DNA from 2 places in the Peribacillus sp. B2I2 genome. Region 2 is predicted to be linked to the other one. Evidence: a T-box and tRNA genes for the amino acid it is inferred to sense, from the RefSeq annotation. Region 2 holds a T-box; the other holds one or more tRNA genes.
What was found. The T-box of region 2 lies ahead of pheS (phenylalanine--tRNA ligase subunit alpha). A T-box ahead of a tRNA ligase gene usually reads a tRNA of that ligase, here a tRNA-Phe.
Positions count from the first base shown of each region.

Region 1: it encodes a tRNA-Phe, which carries the amino acid that the T-box ahead of pheS (phenylalanine--tRNA ligase subunit alpha) is inferred to sense. The anticodon was not compared.

Region 1 covers NZ_JBGCCB010000001.1:4,943,088-4,949,781, forward strand. The annotation lists gene ABIE66_RS24565 (isochorismate synthase) at 1-910, opposite strand, end outside; gene ABIE66_RS24570 (1,4-dihydroxy-2-naphthoate polyprenyltransferase) at 1,209-2,129, shown strand; gene ABIE66_RS24575 (TraR/DksA C4-type zinc finger protein) at 2,275-3,024, shown strand; tRNA gene ABIE66_RS24580 (tRNA-Glu) at 3,066-3,137, opposite strand; tRNA gene ABIE66_RS24585 (tRNA-Ser) at 3,141-3,231, opposite strand; tRNA gene ABIE66_RS24590 (tRNA-Asn) at 3,233-3,307, opposite strand; tRNA gene ABIE66_RS24595 (tRNA-Ile) at 3,320-3,396, opposite strand; tRNA gene ABIE66_RS24600 (tRNA-Gly) at 3,402-3,475, opposite strand; tRNA gene ABIE66_RS24605 (tRNA-His) at 3,480-3,555, opposite strand; tRNA gene ABIE66_RS24610 (tRNA-Phe) at 3,572-3,647, opposite strand; tRNA gene ABIE66_RS24615 (tRNA-Asp) at 3,671-3,746, opposite strand; tRNA gene ABIE66_RS24620 (tRNA-Met) at 3,753-3,826, opposite strand; tRNA gene ABIE66_RS24625 (tRNA-Ser) at 3,929-4,021, opposite strand; tRNA gene ABIE66_RS24630 (tRNA-Ile) at 4,042-4,118, opposite strand; tRNA gene ABIE66_RS24635 (tRNA-Met) at 4,129-4,205, opposite strand; tRNA gene ABIE66_RS24640 (tRNA-Ala) at 4,234-4,309, opposite strand; tRNA gene ABIE66_RS24645 (tRNA-Pro) at 4,327-4,403, opposite strand; tRNA gene ABIE66_RS24650 (tRNA-Arg) at 4,414-4,490, opposite strand; tRNA gene ABIE66_RS24655 (tRNA-Leu) at 4,500-4,588, opposite strand; tRNA gene ABIE66_RS24660 (tRNA-Gly) at 4,601-4,675, opposite strand; tRNA gene ABIE66_RS24665 (tRNA-Leu) at 4,684-4,765, opposite strand; tRNA gene ABIE66_RS24670 (tRNA-Lys) at 4,774-4,849, opposite strand; tRNA gene ABIE66_RS24675 (tRNA-Thr) at 4,872-4,947, opposite strand; tRNA gene ABIE66_RS24680 (tRNA-Val) at 4,958-5,033, opposite strand; rRNA gene rrf (5S ribosomal RNA) at 5,045-5,160, opposite strand; rRNA gene ABIE66_RS24690 (23S ribosomal RNA) at 5,279-6,694, opposite strand, start outside.
Region 2 covers NZ_JBGCCB010000001.1:3,987,376-3,994,069, forward strand. The annotation lists gene ABIE66_RS19710 (hypothetical protein) at 1-1,295, shown strand, start outside; gene pheT (phenylalanine--tRNA ligase subunit beta) at 1,337-3,751, opposite strand; gene pheS (phenylalanine--tRNA ligase subunit alpha) at 3,780-4,820, opposite strand; T-box leader at 4,879-5,120, opposite strand; gene ABIE66_RS19725 (TrmH family RNA methyltransferase) at 5,164-5,922, opposite strand; gene sspI (small acid-soluble spore protein SspI) at 6,045-6,254, shown strand; gene ABIE66_RS19735 (hypothetical protein) at 6,288-6,680, opposite strand.

The sequences.
Region 1 (6,694 bases), 960 kb from region 2:
CAAGACAAACATCTTCTTGCTCATCTTTCCCTCGCCCCATCGATCCAGCAAGACAGGTAGAAAATACTTCATTTCCCTGTTTCTTAATTAAACGTTCAGGAGTGGCACCGACAAAACAGTCACCACCTGCTTCCAAACTGAAAATATAGCTTAATGGCTGCTCAGCAATCAATTGTTCAAGCACTTTCCCTGAATCGATGGAACGCTCAAAAACCAGTCGAAGCTCCCTCGCCAAAACGATTTTGTCGAGATCTGTCGTCTTGATTTCCTGAACAGCCTCAGCGACCGTCCGTTTCCATTCGTCAGGTTTGACTTCCCTCTGCTTAACCAGGGAATTGTGACCCAATCCAGTGTCATCCAAGCTTTCGAAAAGAAAAGCTTCCCGTTCATTTATCATATCTATGAAGAGTTTTTCTGAATCATCAGGCGAACAAAGTAAGTTTGTCGTTAAGTAAGCTTGTTTCCCCACTATTGATAGCATGAAGGCAGGTATATAAAACAGGTTGTCCCCGAATTGATTCCAAAGGAGCGTACTGTTAGTTTCATAATCAAAAGAAAAGCCCCCAAACAGTAAAGGACCGGTCGCTTCTACATCAGTCAATCCTGTTTTGACAGCAGTATTCTGCAGTTTGATCCAGCTCTTTTCGACTTCTCTATAACGTTCGGCATTCGATGCCGCTTTGAGTTTCTTAACATTGCCTAAGCCGGTGATGGTTATTTCCTTTGCAGGGTCCTCCCAGAAAAAGCGTTCACCCGCGTACCGTTCTCTTCCAGCTTGATAAAATGAAAGGGGGTTCGTGCAATTAACTTTCTTAATATGACTGAATAGAACTTGATCATTCAAGTCCTTCGCCTTTTGTATAGCTGAAGCCAGTCCCTGAAACTGCCCAGTTTCTTCTGAGATAGCCAAAAAAATCCCCCCAAATGTACATTTTAAAAGCTTTTTAACCTATTTAAAGATACACCTCCATTCAACCTCATGTCAATAAAACGCCCCTTTACCGAACGATTCATGCCTGCTTTTTTCCTTATTATATGAATCTTAGCGAATGAAGAGAAATATCCTTTATTTTGGAAGAGAATCTTCCACGAAATCAATTGACACCCTTACCTAATTTTCCTATCCTTATTAGGATAACCTTTTGTGCAACATTTCAATATTTGTTATAATTTCGAGAGAACCAATAATGATTTTGAGGAGAGAAATAATGCAAACAGAATACGACGGACTTCCCCTTAAACGGACCTGGAAGATTTGGTGGGAGTTAATTCGTCCACATACACTAACCGCAGCTTTTGTCCCGGTCTTACTTGGAACTGTGATTGCACTTTTGGATGATGGCGTGAATTGGTTACTATTCGCTGCCATGATGATTGCAAGTATCCTGATTCAAGCTGCAACCAATTTATTCAATGAATACTATGATTTCAAGCGAGGCTTGGATACTGAGGAGTCCGTAGGCATCGGTGGCGGAATCGTCCGTCATGGGATGACCCCCAAACTCATCATGACCTTGGCCCTTGGCATGTATGCCATCGCACTCATAATCGGAATCTATATCTGTGCCGCATCATCTTGGTGGCTTGCTGCAGTAGGCCTGGTTTGCATGCTTGTCGGCTATCTTTATACAGGCGGTCCCCTACCCATTTCATATACACCATTCGGGGAACTTTTTTCTGGATTGTTCATGGGCTTTTTGATAATCCTGATCGCCTTTTTCATTCAAACCGGTCATGTTTCCTCAACAGCCATCTTAATTGCCATTCCAAGTGGAATATTGGTCGGGTTGATCAACTTATCCAATAACCTCCGTGACCATGATGGGGATAAGGCACATGGCCGCAAAACCATGCCTGTAGTGATGGGCAGGAAAAACGCACTGAAATTCATGGCAATCATGTTTGCCTTCTCTTATCTATGGCTGGTTGGGTTAGTCCTTACCGGAAACGTAACAGCGTGGATTCTCCTTGCCTTCCTAAGCATCCCGAAAGCCATGGCCGCAATCAAAGGCTTCGTAGGTAAAACGCAGCCGATCACCATGGTGCCAGCAATGAAAGCCACGGCCCAGACGAACACCTTCTTTGGCTTACTCATGGCCATTGGATTATTCATCAGCTATCTAATATGATTTCCAAGGACTGAGCTCATCCGCTCAGTCTTTTTTCTATCTTCCGTTCCATTTTGTTTTCCTATACTACGATTCGGGTAATAGATAATACAACCATCTTACCAAAATAAAATGAGATATGGACTTTAGAAGGAGTGAAACGGATATGGCAACCAAACAGCAAATGCAAAAATTCAAAAAAGAACTGCTTCAAGAAAAAGATGAGCTTGGAAACAGGATTCAAAATGATGAACAATCCGTTCTGGATAAAAGCCAGACTGAATCCGTAGGGGAATTATCATCCTATGATAATCATCCTGCTGACCTAGGAACAGAATTATTCGAGATGGAACGGAACCAAGCACTGGATGAGCATGCACAATCTGAAATGGAGAAAATAGAAGAAGCATTGTATGCCATAGAAGAGGGTACGTATGGCCATTGTAAAACCTGCAATATAGAAATACCCATCGATAGGCTTGAAGCGATCCCAAGCACTCTTTACTGTGTCGAGCATGCCCCAGAACGGCCTACTGCACAAGACCGACCAGTGGAAGAGGATATATTGATTCCATCCAAGGGTGATCATTTTGAAAATCGTCATGGAAATGAAATAGTGGATAAAGAGGATAGCTTTGGTGAAGTCGCCAAATTCGGTACATCCGAAACGCCATCTGATTACACCGGCGATCATGACAATTATAATGATCTTTATAAAACCGAAGATGAAACGGATGGATTTCCAGAAGACTATGAAGGATTTGCAGCAAATGATATCGAAGGAAAAAATAGGGTGGATATACCGAACAAAAAGCAAAAGGAATATGAAGATACATTAGATGAAGAAAATATCGATTCCCAGCTTGGAGACATTCCTTATAAACAAAAAGATACTTATATCAATGAAAAGAAATGAAAAAAAGAAGCATACATGGATGTATGCTTCCTTTTTTGTTATGACCCGTACGGGATTCGAACCCGTGTTACCGCCGTGAAAGGGCGGTGTCTTAACCGCTTGACCAACGGGCCAAATGGCGGAGAAGGAGGGATTTGAACCCTCGCGCCGCTCGCGCGACCTACACCCTTAGCAGGGGCGCCTCTTCAGCCTCTTGAGTACTTCCCCATGGCTCCGCAGGTAGGACTCGAACCTACGACCGTTCGGTTAACAGCCGAATGCTCTACCACTGAGCTACTGCGGAACAATATAAATATGGTGGGCCTAAATGGACTCGAACCATCGACCTCACGCTTATCAGGCGTGCGCTCTAACCAGCTGAGCTATAGGCCCATATTTGGAGCGGGTGAAGGGAATCGAACCCTCATCATCAGCTTGGAAGGCTGAGGTTTTACCACTAAACTACACCCGCGAAATGGGGCGACTGATGGGAATCGAACCCACGAATGCCTGAACCACAATCAGGTGCGTTAACCACTTCGCCACAACCGCCGTAATATGAAAGATATGGTGGCTCAGGACGGAATCGAACCGCCGACACAAGGATTTTCAGTCCTTTGCTCTACCGACTGAGCTACTGAGCCACATTTGTATTAAATTTAAAAAATGGCGGTCCCGACGGGAATCGAACCCGCGATCTCCTGCGTGACAGGCAGGCATGTTAACCGCTACACCACGGGACCTAATAATTGCGGGGACAGGATTTGAACCTGCGACCTTCGGGTTATGAGCCCGACGAGCTACCGGACTGCTCCACCCCGCGACGGTAATAATGAAACGATTTGCATCAAGTTTTCGTGTATATTGTTTTTTCGCTTCCTCTATGTAAGGTTGTTTCAAAACAACTTGCTGCTTTTTAAAAAAATGGAGGAGGTAGAGGGATTCGAACCCCCGCGGGATTTGACTCCCCTGTCGGTTTTCAAGACCGATCCCTTCAGCCGAACTTGGGTATACCTCCACGGCTTTAAAAAATGCATATGGTGGACCTTGTAGGACTCGAACCTACGACCGGACGGTTATGAGCCGTCTGCTCTAACCAGCTGAGCTAAAGGTCCTTATATTTATTGGTAGCGGCGGAGGGGATCGAACCCCCGACCTCACGGGTATGAACCGTACGCTCTAGCCAGCTGAGCTACACCGCCAATATAATATAAGTATCTGATTGAAAAATGGTGGAGCCTAGCGGGATCGAACCGCTGACCTCCTGCGTGCAAGGCAGGCGCTCTCCCAGCTGAGCTAAGGCCCCATTCATTAAAAATCACGTGGTCGGGAAGACAGGATTCGAACCTGCGACCCCTTGGTCCCAAACCAAGTGCTCTACCAAGCTGAGCTACTTCCCGCAATAAAACATGGTGCGCCCGGCGGGAGTCGAACCTACAACCTTCTGATTCGTAGTCAGATGCTCTATCCAATTGAGCTACGGGCGCATATTAAGATGGTGCCGAGGACCGGAATCGAACCGGTACGGTAGTCACCTACCGCAGGATTTTAAGTCCTGTGCGTCTGCCAGTTCCGCCACCCCGGCACATACGAAAAGTGGAGCGGAAGACGGGATTCGAACCCGCGACCCCAACCTTGGCAAGGTTGTATTCTACCACTGAACTACTTCCGCATGAAAGATGCGGGTGAAGGGACTTGAACCCCCACGCCTTGCGGCGCCAGATCCTAAGTCTGGTGCGTCTGCCAATTCCGCCACACCCGCATATAAAATGGTGAGCCATGAAGGATTCGAACCTTCGACCCTCTGATTAAAAGTCAGATGCTCTACCAACTGAGCTAATGGCTCGTGCTTGTACTATTTCAAAAAATGGTGCCGGCAAGAGGACTTGAACCCCCAACCTACTGATTACAAGTCAGTTGCTCTACCAGTTGAGCTACACCGGCAGGTGTAAAATGGTGGAGGATGACGGGATCGAACCGCCGACCCTCTGCTTGTAAGGCAGATGCTCTCCCAGCTGAGCTAATCCTCCATATAAAACCTGCTTGGCGACGTCCTACTCTCACAGGGGGAAACCCCCAACTACCATCGGCGCTGAAGAGCTTAACTGCCGTGTTCGGAATGGGAACGGGTGTGACCTCTTCGCTATCGTCACCAAACAATGTTAACATTTTTTCAAGACATATATTATTATAACGTCTTTTCGAAAAAATGCAAGAAGAAATTTTCATTCCTTCAAAACTAGATAATAAGAAGGTATTTCATTTTTTTAAAGCGTTGGTTAAGTCCTCGATCTATTAGTATCAGTCAGCTCCACATGTCGCCACGCTTCCACCTCTGACCTATCAACCTGATCATCTTTCAGGGATCTTACTAGCTTGCGCCATGGGAAATCTCATCTTGAGGGGGGCTTCATGCTTAGATGCTTTCAGCACTTATCCCGTCCGCACGTAGCTACCCAGCTATGCCTTTGGCAAGACAACTGGTACACCAGCGGTGCGTCCATCCCGGTCCTCTCGTACTAAGGACAGCTCCTCTCAAATTTCCTGCGCCCGCGACGGATAGGGACCGAACTGTCTCACGACGTTCTGAACCCAGCTCGCGTACCGCTTTAATGGGCGAACAGCCCAACCCTTGGGACCGACTACAGCCCCAGGATGCGATGAGCCGACATCGAGGTGCCAAACCTCCCCGTCGATGTGGACTCTTGGGGGAGATAAGCCTGTTATCCCCGGGGTAGCTTTTATCCGTTGAGCGATGGCCCTTCCATGCGGAACCACCGGATCACTAAGCCCGACTTTCGTCCCTGCTCGACTTGTAGGTCTCGCAGTCAAGCTCCCTTGTGCCTTTACACTCTACGAATGATTTCCAACCATTCTGAGGGAACCTTTGGGCGCCTCCGTTACTCTTTAGGAGGCGACCGCCCCAGTCAAACTGCCCACCTGACACTGTCTCCCACCCCGATAAGGGGCGCGGGTTAGAATTTCAATACAGCCAGGGTAGTATCCCACCAACGCCTCCACCGAAGCTAGCGCTCCGGCTTCTCAGGCTCCTACCTATCCTGTACAAGCTGTACCAAAATTCAATATCAGGCTGCAGTAAAGCTCCACGGGGTCTTTCCGTCCTGTCGCGGGTAACCTGCATCTTCACAGGTACTATAATTTCACCGAGTCTCTCGTTGAGACAGTGCCCAGATCGTTACACCTTTCGTGCGGGTCGGAACTTACCCGACAAGGAATTTCGCTACCTTAGGACCGTTATAGTTACGGCCGCCGTTTACTGGGGCTTCGGTTCAAAGCTTCGCTTGCGCTAACCTCTCCCCTTAACCTTCCAGCACCGGGCAGGTGTCAGCCCCTATACTTCGCCTTGCGGCTTCGCAGAGACCTGTGTTTTTGCTAAACAGTCGCCTGGGCCTATTCACTGCGGCTTTTCCGGGCTATTCACCCTAAAAAGCACCCCTTCTCCCGAAGTTACGGGGTCATTTTGCCGAGTTCCTTAACGAGAGTTCTCTCGCACACCTTAGGATTCTCTCCTCGCCTACCTGTGTCGGTTTGCGGTACGGGCACCTTACATCTCACTAGAGGCTTTTCTTGGCAGCGTGGAATCAGGAACTTCGGTACTATATTTCCCTCGCCATCACAGCTCCGCCTTAATGGAAACGGGATTTGCCTCGTTTCCGGCCTAACTGCTTGG
Region 2 (6,694 bases):
ATATACTCGTGAATTTGCACATTTCACTGAATTCGTGCGTTTTACTCGTGAATTTACGCACTTTACTCGTGAATTCGAGACATTTACTCGTGAGTTTACGCACTTTACTCGTGAGTTTGCGCACTTTACTCGTGAATTTGCTCATTTCACTGAATTCGTGCGTTTTTCTTGTGAGTTTATGCATTTTACTCGTGAGTTTACGCACCTTACTCGTGAATTCACGCCATTTACTCGTGAGTTTGCGCACTTTACTCGTGAGTTCGCGCCATTTACTCGTGAGTTTGCTCCATTTACTCGTGAATTCGAGACATTTACTCGTGAATTTGCACATTTCACTGAATTCGTGCGTTTTACTCGTGAATTTACGCACTTTACTCGTGAATTCGAGACATTTACTCGTGAGTTTACGCACCTTACTCGTGAATTCACGCACTTTACTCGTGAGTTTGCTCCATTTACTCGTGAATTCGAGACATTTACTCGTGAGTTTACGCACTTTACTCGTGAATTCACGCCATTTACTCGTGAGTTTGCTCCATTTACTCGTGAATTTGCACATTTCACTGAATTCGTGCGTTTTACTCGTGAGTTTACGCACTTTACTCGTGAATTCACGCCATTTACTCGTGAGTTTGCTCCATTTACTCGTGAATTTGCACATTTCACTGAATTCGTGCGCTTTACTCGTGAATTTACGCACTTTACTCATGAGTTCGCGACATTTACTCGTGAATTCGCGCGTTTTACTCGTGAATTCACGCCATTTACTCGTGAGTTTGCTCCATTTACTCGTGAATTTGCACATTTCACTGAATTCGTGCGTTTTACTCGTGAATTTACGCACTTTACTCGTGAATTCGAGACATTTACTCGTGAGTTTACGCACTTTACTCGTGAGTTTACGCATTTTACTCGTGAATTTGCACATTTCACTGAATTCGTGCGTTTTACTCGTGAATTTACGCACTTTACTCGTGAGTTTACGCACCTTACTCGTGAATTCACGCCATTTACTCGTGAGTTTGCTCCATTTACTCGTGAATTTGCACATTTCACTGAATTCGTGCGTTTTACTCGTGAGTTTACGCACTTTACTCGTGAATTCGAGACATTTACTCGTGAATTCACGCCATTTACTCGTGAGTTTGCTCCATTTACTCGTGAATTTGCACATTTCACTGAATTCGTGCGTTTTACTCGTGAGTTTAGGCATTTTACTCGTGAGTTCGCGACATTTACTCGTGAATTCGCGCGTTTTACTCGTGAATTCGCACGTTTTACTCGTAAGTTCATAAAAAGACAGCTTCCCTGGATTCAGGGAGCTGTCTTTCTGTTTTTATCCTCTTAGTTCTGCGCCAGCTTTTTCTTTGACGGCTTCAAGCACTTTTTCATGTGCTTTTGTAATGTCCTCGTCCGTTAGCGTACGTTCCGGATCGAAGTATTTCAGTGAGTAGGCAATGGATTTCTTGCCTTCCTCCATTCTGTCACCCTCGTATAAGTCGAAGATGCTTACTTCTTTCAGTAGTTTGCCGCCAGCTTCTTCAATAATATCCTGAATGTCCCCGGCTTTCGTAGCTTGGTCCACAACGAGCGCGATATCGCGTGTTGTTGATGGATAGCGCGGAATGGTTTTGTAGGCAATCGGCGCGACTTCGGCTTCGGCCAATGCTTTTAATGAAAGTTCGAAAATGTATGTTTCTTTAATATCCAAGTCTTTTTGGACGGTTGGGTGCACTTGGCCGATAAAGCCAATCACATCACCATTCAAAAGTACTTCCGCTGTCCGTCCTGGATGCATGTCGTTGATTTCCGCTTGGCGGTAACTGATTTGATCAGTTAATCCAAGTGTATCGAATAACGCTTCGATCACGCCTTTGGCTACAAAGAAATCCACTGGTTTCTTTTCACCTTGCCATAGGTGCGACTCCCATAGGCCTGTAATGGCTCCAGCAACATGTTCTTTTTCTTCAGGTAGTTCTTGTTCGTCCTGCTTAAAGAAAACCGAACCGATTTCATACAAGGCTAGTGAATCCATTTGGCGGGCATTGTTATATTTCACGACTTCCAGCAATTGAGGAACGATGCTCAAACGCAATTGGCTCCGTTCTTCACTCATTGGCATTGCTAAACGAATGGATTCTCTAGCTTCCAATGCGAATTGGGACGCTTTTTCCTGGCTTGTCAGTGAATAGGTCACCGCTTGATAAAGGCCTGCGCCTTCAAGTGTACGGCGTGCTTTCCGCCGTTTAATTTGATAGTCAGTCAATTGGCCTGGAGTAGAAGAACCGATCGGCAGTGTAGCGGGAATGTTATCATATCCATATAAACGTGCAGCCTCTTCAACTAAATCAGCTTCAATCGTAATATCACCACGGCGCGTCGGGACAGTGATAGTGAACGTTTCATTGTCAAGTTCGACGCCGAATTGAAGGCGTTTGAAGATGGACTCTACAACTGACACGGTCATGCTTGTTCCAAGAAGTGTGTTGATTTTTTCAAGTGTGATGCTAATGACCGCAGGTTCCATTGTCAATTCATCCACTTCTGCCGCTCCTTGTAAGACTGTTCCGCCAGCATATTGTGCAATCAATTGTGCTGCACGTTCTCCAGCTTCACGTACACGGGCCGGATCGACGCCTTTTTCAAAACGGGCACTTGCTTCACTGCGTAAGCCATGGTCTTTAGAAGCTTTACGAACTACTGTACCTGCAAAATATGCACTTTCAATAATGATGTTCGTTGTATCATTTTTCACTTCGGAATCCGCTCCGCCCATTACACCAGCTATTGCAACAGGCTCGCTGCCATTTGTGATCACTAAATGGTCTGGTGTCAAAGTGCGTTCAGCTTCATCCAACGTTACGATTTTTTCTGCATCTTTCGCTCTGCGGATGACGATTTCCTTTGAACCAAAGCGGTCATAATCAAAGGCATGTAGCGGTTGACCATATTCAAGCAAAATGTAGTTCGTGATATCGACCACATTATTATGAGGTCGGATACCTGCAGACATTAGCCGAGTCTGCATCCAAAGTGGTGAGGGTCCGACTTTAACATCTTTAATGATTTTTGCAATGTATATCGGGTTATCTTCTTTCGCTTCCACTTTGACACTGATATAATCAGAAGCTTTTTCAGCTGCCTCTTCTTTCTCGACAACCGGCCATTTCACTTCCCGGCCTAGAATGGCACCCACTTCGTATGCAACACCAAGCATGCTTAATGCATCAGAACGGTTTGGAGTCAGTCCAAGTTCAAGCACTTCATCACTTAATCCGAGTTCCTCCAATGCATCATTCCCCACTTCCACATCATTAGGGAAGACGAAGATTCCTGTAGCATAATCCTTGGACACGAGCTTGGACTCGAAGCCCAATTCTTGAAGCGAGCAAATCATCCCGTGCGATTCTTCTCCGCGAAGTTTCGCTTTCTTGATTTTGAAATTACCTGGAAGGACTGCGCCAACAGTAGCGACTGCAACTTTTTGGCCTTTATCGACATTCGGTGCCCCACAGATGATTTGAACGGGATTTTCGGCCCCGATATCAACTTGGCATTTATTCAATTTATCCGCATTTGGATGCTGTTCACGTTCAATGACATGCCCGATGACGACTCCCTTAAGCCCTTCACTTTTCTTTTCTACCCCTTCAACCTCAATGCCGCTTTTCGTGATTTTGTCTGCTAGCTCCGTCGCATTGATGCCTGAAAGGTCAACATAATCTTGTAACCATTTATATGACACAAACATGGTAGGTCCTCCTTTTTAAAATAAAAATTTATGCTTCGTGATGGTTGAATTGTTTTAAGAATCGAACATCATTCGTATAGAAGTGACGAATATCGTCCACACCGTATTTCAACATGGCAATCCGTTCCACGCCAATTCCAAATGCGAATCCAGAGTATTTCTTGGAATCGAAGCCAGCCATTTCAAGGACGTTCGGATGAACGATCCCGCCGCCAAGCACTTCGATCCAGCCTGTTTGTTTACATACGCTACAGCCTTTACCACCGCAGATTTTACAAGAAATATCCACTTCGACGGATGGCTCCGTAAATGGGAAGAAACTTGGACGAAGACGGATTTCACGGTCTTGCCCGAATACTTTTTTCGCAAATACGTCAAGCGTTCCTTTCAGGTCGCTCATGCTGATGTTCTCATCGATGACCAAGCCCTCAATTTGTTGGAATTGATGGGAGTGTGTCGCATCATCGTTATCACGGCGATATACTTTACCCGGGCAGATGATTTTAACAGGACCTTGACCTTTATGTTTTTCCATGGTTCTTGCTTGAACCGGTGAAGTGTGCGTACGCATCAGGATTTCATCCGTGATGTAGAAGGAGTCCTGCATATCACGTGCCGGATGGCTTTTTGGCAAGTTAAGTGCCTCGAAGTTGTAGTAGTCGCTTTCAACTTCTGGACCTTCTGCAACCGTATAACCCATACCGATGAATAAGTCTTCGATTTCCTCCACGACACGTGTTAATGGGTGAAGATTCCCCTTGTTAACCGGACGTCCTGGAAGTGTGACGTCAATCGTTTCAGTTGCTAGCTTAGCATTGACTGCCGCAGTTTCAAGTGCTTTTTGTTTCTCCTCGATCTTTGTTGCGATCGCTTCCCGAACATCATTGGCTAGTGCCCCGATTTTCGGACGTTCTTCGGCAGATAATTTACCCATGCCGCGCAATACCTCAGTGATTGGTCCTTTTTTCCCTAAATAAGCGACACGTACTTCATTCAGTTCCTTTAATTCGGAAGCGGCGGCAACTTTTTGCAACGCTTCTTCCTGCAGTTCTAGTAAACGTTCCTGCATCATGTCTTCCTCCTTTATTTTCCTTTTGTAAAAATGAACACAAAAAAACCCCAATCCCTAAAGGGACGAGGTTTATGTATCGCGGTACCACCCTTATTAGTGCATGAACAAATAAACTTCTGCACTCACTTCATTAAAAATAACGGCTTTTCACCGGAACATTTTTCGGACATTCTGTCTTCCCAATGCCAACTCGAAAGGTGAATTCCCTTAAGCAGTGCCATAAAAATGCTTTCAGTCAAGGCATTTTTTCCCTGGATATGGATAACTTAAGTTACTACTCTTTGTCATCGTTGTTTCAATATAAAATTCTGTTTTATTATATTATAATTCCACGGCCGTTTCAAATCGATTTTCGTAAATGGTACATTAAAATCCCGGCAGCGATCCCCACATTCAGAGATTCGCTTTTTCCGTAGATGGGAATATAAAGGTTTTTAGTCGTTTTCTCCAGTAATTCCTTCGATACTCCTTGGCCTTCATTGCCGACCAGCAGGGCAAATCGGGAAGACTTTTCCACTTCTTCAAATGGGGATGCGCCTTCTAATGCCGTGCCATAGACCGGTGTGCCGAGTTGCTTCAGCTCATCGATGATTTCGGAAAGGTTCCCTTTAATGACAGGCATATGGAATAGGCTCCCTTGTGTCGAACGTACCACTTTGGGATTATACAAGTCGGCACACCCTTCGCCAAGAATGACCGCATCGATTCCAGCTGCATCCGCTGTCCTGATCATCGTTCCAATATTCCCCGGATCCTGGACGGCATCGATCAACAATAGTTTATCCGGATTAATGGACGTCATGCTCGTTGATTTCTGTTCACAAACAGCTGCAATTCCCTGTGGGGCTTCGGTATCGCATATCGCTTTCATAATATCATTTTTCACATAGATGACTTCTGTGCCTTCCAGCTTAAAATGGGCTGGCATTTCAGTTTCTTCATTGACGATCACTTCCATGACGATATCTTCTTTTAAGGCTTCTTCAACTAGGTGAAAACCCTCGACTAAATATTTGCCTGTTTTATCTCGTTCTTTTTTCGTCAATAGCTTTTTCCATTGCTTCACTTGCGGGTTTTTTACCGATTCGATATATTTCAAGGGTAAACGCTCCTTTAACTTAACACTGATTTTCCTATTATAACGCAATTCACATACATATTGCATGCGAGTTTGTGAAATGCTATTAATGTCAGTCATTATGTGTTAGAGGAGGAATAATTGTGAATTTAAACCTACGTAATGCGATCATCCAAAATGTATCTGGAAATTCGCAAGAGCAGCTGGAAGACACGATTGTCGATGCCATACAGAATGGCGAGGAAAAAATGCTTCCTGGATTGGGAGTATTATTCGAGGTCATCTGGCAAAATTCATCTGAACAGGAAAAACAGGAAATGATCACTGCCCTCGAAGAAGGATTAAAAAAATAACAGCCCTCAAAGGCTGTTATTTTTTTGATTAGCTTACTTCTTCATTGGTATCACTTTACCGGCGCCAGCCTTCAATTCTTCGATAGAGACTTCTTCATCGATAAGAAGAATGAATTTCTTAGCGCCCACTTCTTTAAGCATCGCTTTTGTCTCAGCAAAAGAGTAGCCGTATTTCGTAAAAAAGCTGCGTAAATCTCCAGATCCTTCATCAGTGAAGTAGTGGAAAATTTTTAAAAAAAGAGTATCCTCCTTATCCTGATTGGCGATGATCAGGATATCCGTATGTTCATTTCCAAGCTGCATATCATTTTTTATATCAGCTGCTACTGTCATTTGGGAGCCAGTCACGCCTTTTGCTTGTAAATCTTGAATTGCAGCAAGTAGTTCCGGATTAGAGTCAAAAACACCATATACGTTTTTTTCCATGTTTTTCCCACTCC